One region of the Agromyces sp. NPDC060279 genome, then DNA from elsewhere that is predicted to be linked to it. Evidence: riboswitches for the same ligand, from Rfam matches in the RefSeq annotation. Region 1 holds a riboswitch; the other holds the start of a gene.
What was found. A riboswitch is a leader RNA that binds a small molecule or an ion and turns the genes downstream of it on or off. The one in region 1 is predicted to bind thiamine pyrophosphate.
Positions count from the first base shown of each region.

Region 2: it holds a riboswitch for thiamine pyrophosphate, as region 1 does, so the genes downstream of both, ACFWE1_RS01140 (ECF transporter S component) here and thiM (hydroxyethylthiazole kinase) in region 1, are expected to answer to the same signal.

Region 1 is NZ_JBHXBK010000001.1:1,255,427-1,259,876, reverse strand. It holds gene ACFWE1_RS05950 (bifunctional hydroxymethylpyrimidine kinase/phosphomethylpyrimidine kinase) at 1-1,836, opposite strand, end outside; gene thiM (hydroxyethylthiazole kinase) at 1,833-2,693, opposite strand; TPP riboswitch at 2,684-2,779, opposite strand; gene ACFWE1_RS05940 (RtcB family protein) at 3,343-4,450, shown strand, end outside.
Region 2 is NZ_JBHXBK010000001.1:236,857-241,306, forward strand. It holds gene ACFWE1_RS01135 (ABC transporter ATP-binding protein) at 1-1,070, opposite strand, end outside; gene ACFWE1_RS01140 (ECF transporter S component) at 1,067-1,705, opposite strand; TPP riboswitch at 1,741-1,851, opposite strand; gene ACFWE1_RS01145 (hypothetical protein) at 1,934-2,269, opposite strand; gene ACFWE1_RS01150 (DNA polymerase IV) at 2,333-3,613, opposite strand; gene ACFWE1_RS01155 (hypothetical protein) at 3,657-4,277, opposite strand; gene gatB (Asp-tRNA(Asn)/Glu-tRNA(Gln) amidotransferase subunit GatB) at 4,386-4,450, opposite strand, start outside.

The DNA of each region.
Region 1 (4,450 bases):
TTCGTGCCGGGCGAGCTCGCCCGTCAGGCACTCGCGGGAGCCCGCCGCCCAGAACGCCTGCGCCGAGGCATCCGGGGCGAGCCGCGCCGCCTCGGCGAGCGCGCGGGCGTACTCGCGCAGGTAGTGCGCGTCCTGCGAGAGGTACTCCTCGAACGCGGCGCGGGGCAGGCTGCCGTCCGCGAGCCCGCGGATGAACGGCAGCTCGTCGATCGCCCGGCGCAGCTCGGCGATGCCCGCCCACCACTCGGCCTCGAGTTCGGCCGCCGTGGGCGCCGTGTCGAGACCGCCGCGGGACCACAGCCCGGCGAAGTGGTGCACCGGGCCGTGCCCGCCGCCCACCTCCAGCGACTCGCCGTGCCGCAGGGACTCCCGCAGCCAGCGGCGCGCCTCGGCGACGGCGGGCTCCCACGCCCCGTGGCGCGCGCGGAGCGTCGCGATCGCCGAAGAGAGGGAGCAGCCGGTGCCGTGCGTCGCGCGCGTCGCGATGCGCTCCCCGTGGAACTCGACGATCTCCGCGAGCGCCGCGCCCGCGCGGGCGTCGACGAGGGCGTCGGGCGCCTCGGTGCCGCCGAGGTGGCCGCCCTTCGCGAGCACGAGCACCCCGGTCCGGGCGGACAGCGCGGTCGCCTGCGCCAGGGCGCTCGCCCAGTCAGGGGCGGGCCGATGGGCGCCCGCGAGCACGGCGAGTTCCGCGAGGTTCGGCGTCACGAGGTCGGCGAGCGGCAGGAGCTCGCGCAGGGCGGCCTCGGCCTCCGGGTCGAGCAGGCGGTCGCCGCTCGTCGAGACCATGACGGGGTCGAGCACGACGAGCGGCGGGCGCACCCGGGTGAGCCACTCCGCGACGGTGCGGATGAGCTCCGCGTTCGCGAGCATGCCGAGCTTCACGGCGTCGACGGCGATGTCGTCGGAGAGCGCGTCGAGCTGCGCCAGCAGCGACGCGGCGGGCGGCACGTGCACGCTGCGCACGCCCCGGGTGTTCTGCGCGGTGAGCGCCGTGATCGCCGCCATGCCGTAGCCGCCGACCGCGGCGATCGACTTCAGGTCGGCCTGGATGCCGGCACCGCCGGAGGGATCGCTGCCCGCGATGCTGAGGACGCGCGGCACCCGCGGGGCCCGCGGCGGCTGGTCGTCGTCGGTCCGACGTGCCCCGCCCCGCCCCGGCACCTCCCGCCAGGCGGCGGCGAAGTCGGCGGCGGCGCGCCGCGGGTCCGGGGCCGCGCAGATCGCCGAGACGATCGCGAGCCCGGCGGCGCCCACGGCGCGCAGCGGCGCGGCATCCTCCAGGCGCACCCCGCCGATCGCGACGCACGGCACCGGCGCGCCCGCGGCATCCCGTGCGGCCGCCTGCAGACCGGCGAATCCCGCGATGCCGAGAGCCGGCGGATGGTCCGGCTTCGTCGAGGTCGGCCGCAGCACGCCCACGCCGAGGTAGTCGACCGTGCCCGCGGGCAGGGCGGCGACCGCGGCGAGATGCGCGGGCGTGTTCGCGGTGAGCCCGACGATGGCGTCCGGACCGAGCTCGGCCCGCGCGCGGAGCACTGCCGCGTCGCCCTGCCCGAGGTGCACGCCGTCGACGCGAAGGCCCGCGGCGCGGGCTCGCAGCACGAGCTCGAGCCGATCGTTGACGACGAGCGGCACCCGGCCCGCGATCGCCTCGTCGAGCCGGCCGAGCAGGGCGAGGAGCTCCTCGTCGCTCGCGTGCTTGTCGCGCAGCTGCACGACCGTCGCACCGCCCGAGACGGCCGCCTCGACGGTCGCTGCGACTCCGCGTTCGCCGCAGAGCACGGCGTCGGTCACGAGGTACAGCGAGAGGTCGAGGGCGCGCCGGGCGCTCACGCGGCGGCTCCGAGCGGCGCGCCGATCGAGACCCGGGCGAGCGCGCGAAGCTCGGATGCCTCGACCGCGGCGAGCGCGTCGAGGAACCGCACGGCGAAGCTGCCCGGGCCCGCCGCGCCGTCGGCGGCGTGCTCGGCGGCCACCGTGTACGCGAGGTGCGCGGCGACGACGGCCTCGAGCGCCCCGATGCCGGTTCCGCGCGCGGCGCCGAGGAACGCCGCGACGACGGCGCCGAGGGCGCAGCCGCCGCCCGTGACGCGGGTGAGGAGTGCGTCGCCGTTCGCGAGGCGCACGGTCGCGGTGCCGTCGGTCACGAGGTCCACCGGACCCGAGACGGCGACGACGGCGCCCGTCCGGCGGGCGAGCGCCGCGGCCGGTTCAGCCGCGGCATCGGTGTCGTCGGCGGCGTCGACGCCGCGTCCGCCCGCGCCGACGCCGGCGAGGGCGAGGATCTCGGAGGCGTTGCCGCGGATGGCGGCCGGGCGCAGCTCGGCGAGGTCGTGCGCGAGCTCCGTGCGGATCGGCAGCGCACCGATCGCGACCGGGTCGAGCACCCAGGGCGTGCCGGCCTGGCGGGCGGCGGCGACCGCCTCGCGCGCGGCGGCGCTCTGCTCGGGCTGGGGCGTGCCGAGGTTCACGAGCAGGCCGCTCGCGACCGTCGCGAACGGCCCGGCCTCGCCGACGAGGTCGACCATGGCGGGCGCCGCGCCGAGGGCGAGGAGCGCATTCGCGGTGAAGTTCGTGACGACGGCGTTCGTGATGCAGTGCACCAGCGGTGTCGTCGATCGCACGAGGTCGAGCAGCTCGCCGCTCGTGTCGATGAGGTGGGCAGGGTCGATGGCGGCGTGCGTCTGCATCGCGACATCCCTTCGCTAGTCCGAACTAGATCAGGTTCGACGGGTGTGTTCTCAGCCGCGGTCGTGCGGCACCCCGTGTCACTGTGGGTGAGCCTACCCCTGGTTCGCTGAGCCTGTCGAAGACTGGTTCCCTGAGCCTGTCGAAGGGAGCGCCGCCCCTGGTTCCCTGAGCCTGTCGAAGGGGACGCCGCCGCCGCTTCGACGGGCTCAGCGGACCAGTTCTGGTTCCCTGAGCCGGTCGAAGGGCGCCGCTGCTTCGACGGGCTCAGCGGACCAAGCGGGCCCAGCGAGCCATCCGTCCTTGACCTCGGCCGCTCCGGGCCGCTAGGGTTCCAAGGCTGCGCGATCGCGCGGCATCCCCGGAGTCTGAAAGCAGGTGGAATCGTGACCGTGTCTCTGCAGCGCACCTTCACGCCCGCCTTCGCCGAGCCCGCGAATGCGGGGCGCCAGCAGCGCCCCGAAGCGAAGCTCGAGCAGGCTCTCGAGCCGGCACCCTGACGCCAGCGAATCCATCGCCACCGTCACCCCGTGCCGCTTCGAGGCCCGGGGTGATTCCGTCTGCGCGCGACGGTGGACCCTCGGGCCCGAGGACCCACCAGAGCGGAGCCCGCCACCGCGGGCTCCGGGAAAGCAGACAGGAATCACCATCATGGAGAGACTCTCCGACCGGCTCGTCTCCTGGGCGAGCCTGCTCGACGAGCAGACCGTCGCGCAGGCGCGCACCTCGTCGACGATGCCGTTCATCCACCCGCACCTGGCCCTGATGCCCGACGCCCACCTGGGCCTCGGCGCGACGGTCGGCTCGGTCATCCCGACGCTCGGGGCGATCATCCCCGCCGCGGTCGGGGTCGACATCGGCTGCGGCATGATCGCCGTGCGGACCCAGTTCCATGCGAGCGAGCTGCCCGCCGACCGGCGGGAGCTGCGGGAGCAGATCGAGCGGGCCATCCCGCTGTCCGCGGGCAAGTACAACCGCAAGGTCGTCGCGACGGCGCAGCCCCGGGTCGCCGAGCTCGAGGAGCTCGCGGAGCGCAGCGGCTTCGACCCGGCCTCCTACGCGGGCAACTGGCGGGAGCAGCTCGGTTCCCTCGGCAGCGGCAACCACTTCATCGAGGTCTCGCTCGACGAGGCCGACCGGGTGTGGCTGTTCCTGCACTCCGGCAGCCGGGGCGTCGGCAACAAGATCGCCCAGCGGCACATCGGCATCGCCCGGCGGCTCGCGAAGCAGTGGTGGATCGAGCTGCCCGACCCCGACCTCGCGTACCTCGTCGAGGGCACGCCGGAGTTCACCCGGTACATCGCCGAACTCCGGTGGGCGCAGCACTTCGCGCTGCTCAACCGGGAGGAGATGATGGACCGGGTCATCCGGCAGGTGTCCGAGTGGACCGGCGTGCCGGTGGAGGAGCAGGAGCGGATCAACTGCCACCACAACTTCACCGAGAGCGAGGAGCACTTCGGCAAGCGGGTGTGGGTGTCGCGGAAGGGCGCGATCCAGGCCGACGTCGGCCGGCCGGGCCTGATCCCGGGGTCGATGGGCACCGCCTCGTACGTCGTGGAGGGCCTCGGAGACCCGATGTCGTTGAACTCCTCGCCGCACGGCGCGGGCCGGGAGTACTCGCGGTCGAAGGCCAGGAAGACCTTCACCCACGAGCAGCTCCGGGAGGCGATGGTCGGCATCGAGTTCCGGGACACGGATGCCTTCATCGATGAGATCCCGCAGGCGTACAAGCCGATCGACCGGGTGATGGCGGATGCCT
Region 2 (4,450 bases), 1.0 Mb from region 1:
ATCCGGCTCAGCAGCTCCCGGGAACGCCAGCCCGCCGGGTCGGCCCCGAGTCCCCTCGCGAGCGCCGGCGCCGCGACGACCCGGCCGGCGAGCGGGCGGATCAGTCCGCCCATCGTCAGGGCGAGCGTCGACTTGCCCGCCCCGTTCGGCCCGGTGAGCACGGTCGAGGCGCCGGCCGGAATCGCCAGCTCGATCTCGGCCCGGAGGGGGCGGCCCGCCGAGCGGCCGATCGTCAGCTCGTGGCCGCGCAGCAGCGCCTCGGTATCCGGCGTCGCGACGGCCCGCGCAGCACCCACCTCGAGCGGCTCGCCGGGCACCCAGACGCCCGCCGCGAGCAGCTCGGTGCGCGCGGACACGAGCACTTCGGCCGGCCGACCGTCGGCGATGACCCGGCCGTCGCGACCGAGCACCACCATCCGGTCGACGAGCCGGTGCCAGACATCGACGCGGTGCTCGACGACGACGAGGGTCGCCCCGGTGCGATCGAGCACGCGGGCCACCGCGTCGCGCACCTCGGCGACCCCGGTGGGATCGAGGTTCGCCGTCGGCTCGTCGAGCAGCAGCAGGCCGGGGCGCATCGCGATCGCGCCGGCGAGGGCGAGCCGCTGCTTCTGGCCGCCGGAGAGCCGGCCGGTGGGGTGGTCCAACGGCAGCTGGAGGCCGACCGCGTCGAGGGCGTCCCGGACGCGCGACCAGATCTCCGACCGCTCGATGCCGAGGTTCTCGCACCCGAAGGCGACGTCGTCCCCGACCTTGGAGAGCACGACCTGCGAGTCCGGATCCTGGAGCACCAGGCCCGATCGCCCGCGGCGATCGGCGGGCCGGAGCCCGTCGATCAGCAGCTCGCCGACCGACTCGCCCTCCTCGGCCCCGCCGTTGACCCCGGCCAGGGCGTGCAGCACCGTCGACTTGCCGCTGCCCGAGGGACCGACGAGGAGCACCCGCTCACCCGGCGCGACGCTGAGGTCGAGTCCGTCGATGGCCCAGCGGCGGCGGCCGGCGTGACGCCAGCCCCAGCCGCGCGCTTCGACGCCCGCGGGCGCGGGGCGCCCGCCCACCGTGTCGCTCATACCCGCTGCGTCACGTCCTGTCCGGCGGCGAAGCGGCTGAGTGCGCCGGTCGCAGCCAGCGCCCGCACGATGATCCAGCCCAGGATGCCGGCGAGCACCGCGCCCGAAATCACGATCGTGGTGAAGTACAGGCCGAGGAACTCGGGCGACTTCTGCAGGTTGCCAGAGGTGAACAGCTCCAGCAGCCAGGCCCCCGCGCCCGACGCGGCGCCCGCGAGGATCGCCGGCAGCAGCCCGAAGCGGCGGTAGGCGAAGAGCGCGAAGATCAGCTCGGCGCCGAGGCCCTGCGCGATGCCGGAGTAGAGCGTCTCGATACCCCACTGGTTGCCGACGAGGGCCGAGACGACGGCCGCGAGCAGCTCGACGAAGAGCGCCGCGCCGGGCTTGCGGATGATGAGGCCGCCGAGGACCCCGCCGATGAGCCAGATGCCGACGGCGATGCCGCCGAGGCCGGGCGTCAGCGCGTCGGCCGCGGAGAACCAGGCATAGCCGATGTTGTTCCAGAGCAGGAAGAGGAGTCCCGTCGCGACGCCGATGACGGCGGCGACGACGATGTCGACGACCCGCCAGCGCAGCTCGCGGGTCCGCTTGGCGGGCCGATCGACGGTGGATTGCTGGTTCGCGTTCGCGTGCACTGTACGTGCCCTTTCTTCAGTGGAAAGCGGCACGGGAATGAAGAGATCGATCTCCCTGCGCTGGCATGACCCAGATCAGGTTCGACGGTCGAAGGTTGGAGCACCTTCCTCTCAGCCCGGCTCACCGGACTCCCGTGTTCGAGCACGAGTATACGCCGACGCCGGGCGGCGTGGGCCGACCGGCGTCGTCGTGCGTCGTGAGGACGCGGATCGTGGGCTGGGCGTCGCTCAGCGCTTCAACGCGCGGATGATGCCCTTCAGCGCCTTGCCGGCGACCCACACGAACGGCGTCGCGGCGAGCAGCAGCCCGATGAGGTTCGGCTCGAAGCGGACGTCGCCGCCACCGCGACCGACGTATGCGCCGAGGGGAATGGATGCCCCGCCGCCACCGCCGCCCGAGGCGGACTGGCCCTCGTCGTCGGTGCCTGAGCCGCCGCCGAAGCCGTACCAGCCGAGCGCGACGGGGATCACCGTGGTGCCGTCGAGGTCGACGGCGTCGCCGTAGGAGGTCTTGACGCCGACACCGGCGACGTTCTCTGCGAGGTCGAGCACGAATTCAGCCATGCGTCAACGGTACCCGCGCCGGCGATCCGACTCCAGGGCTTGCGCTTGGCCCGCCTGCCGCGTTCAGTGCTCGGTGGGGCGGTCGCCGCCGTCGAGCGGTTGCCGGAATCGCGCCCCCGCCGCCGAGCGGTCGGGCGCGCGCCCCACGAGGGCCGCGGGCTTCACCGCGCCCGTGCCGAACTTCGCCACGACCTGATCGACCGTGCGCTCGGCGTCACGCCACTCCTCGTCGGGGTCCCACAGCGCGAAGCCGCCGTCGGCCGGCCGCAGCTGCTCGCCCCTGACCCCGATGAGCCGCACCCGCTCGCCCCGGCCCACGAGCCCGGCCATCGCCTCGACGGCCTCGTCGTAGATGCGACGGGCGACGTCGGTCGGCTCGGCGAGCGTCCGTGAGCGGGTGATCGTGCGGAAGTCGTCGTAGCGCAGCTTCAGCACGACGGTTCGGGCGACCATACCGGCACGCCGCAGCCGGACCGCGACGTTGCCCGAGAGGTCGAGCAGGCTACGCCGGATCTCGGCGGGATCGGCGAGATCGTGCCCGAAGGTCGTCTCGTGCCCGATGGACTTCTCGACCCGGTGCGTGGACACCTCGCGCGGATCGTCGCCGTTGGCGAGTCGGAGCAGCCGCTCGGCGAGGGCGGGGCCGACCGCCCGTTCGAGCGCCTCGGGCGGCATGGCCGCGACGTCGCCGACGGTGTGCAGGCCGAGCTTCGCGAGCGACTGCTCGGTGACCCGGCCGACCCCCCAGAGCGCGGACACCGGCAGCGGGTGCAGGAACGCGACCGTCTCGTCGGCGGGGACCACGAGCATGCCGTCGGGCTTCGCCCGACCGGAGGCCACCTTGGCGACGTACTTGGAGGCCGCGACGCCGACCGAGCAGGTGAGCCCGGTCTCGGCCCGCACGCGCTCGCGGATGCTCCAGGCGATCTCGGCCGGGCTGCCGTGCAGTCGCCGAGCCCCCGAGACGTCGAGGAACGCCTCGTCGATCGAGAGCGGTTCGACGAGCGGGGTGACCGACTCGAAGATGGTGAGCACCCGACGCGAGTACTCGCTGTACTTGCGGTAGTCGCCCCGGAGGACGATGGCGTTCGGGCAGCGCTGCAGGGCGACCGACATGGGCATCGCGGAGTTCACGCCGTACCGGCGCGCCTCGTAGCTCGCCGCCGACACCACCCCTCGCCCGGCGGTGCCGCCGACCAGCACGGGCTTGCCGCGCAGTTCGGGTCGGCTCAGCAGCTCGACGGAGACGAAGAAGGCGTCCATGTCGACGTGGAGGATGGGGGTGCCGGAGTCGTCGACGGGGCCGGTGGTGACCTGCCTCGACGAGCCGTCCTGCTTGCTCATGCTGCGACCCTATCCCCCGCCGCCGACATCGGCGTCCCGGCGGTCAGAAGCCGAAATCGCCGCCGCTGAAATCACCGAAGCCGCCGTCACCGAAGCCGCCCTGATCCGCGCCCGCGGCATCGACCGAGCCGGCGTCACCGCCCTGATCGGCCCCGGCGTCACCGCCCTGATCGCCCGTGCCCTCGCCGCCGGCCTCGAACGCACCGGGGGCGGGCAGGAACGCCTGCGCGATCGCCGAGCCGACCACCACGCCCGCGATGGTGCCGAGCATGGAACCGCCGAGCATCTGCCCGAACGACGGCCCGCCCGCCACTGCCGCGCCTCCGCGCCCGCCGCCCTGGAAGGCGCGCTCCATGCTGCCCGGTGCCCGGAGCTCGTGGCGCGTCGCCGCTCGGGCGAGCGCGCTGGGCTCGTCGGACACGAGGCGCTCCCCCGCCGGCGCCTGCTCGCTGAGCGCCTGGAACACCTGGTGGCGCTGCTCGGGCGTCAGCTTCGCGAAGGCCTCGGCGTGCACCTGCTCGATGGACTCCGGCGGTGCGGTGCGCAGCAGATAGCGGTAGCGCTCGACCGCGAGCTCGTCCTCGCTCAGGGTTCGGGCCTGCGGGGCGGGCTGGGCGGCGGGACGCTCCTCGGGAGCGCCGAAGAGTCGATCGAAGAATCCCATGCTGTCCTCGTCATTCCTGGTGGGGAAGGCGATCGTACCGAGCGCGCCCACGAAACGGCTGGGAGCCGGTGCCGACGAATCGGCACCGGCTCCCGTGAGCGCGGTTCGCTACTCCGCCGCGGCGGCGCGCTCCAGCACGAGCTCGCGGACGCGAGCCGCGTCGGCCTTGCCCT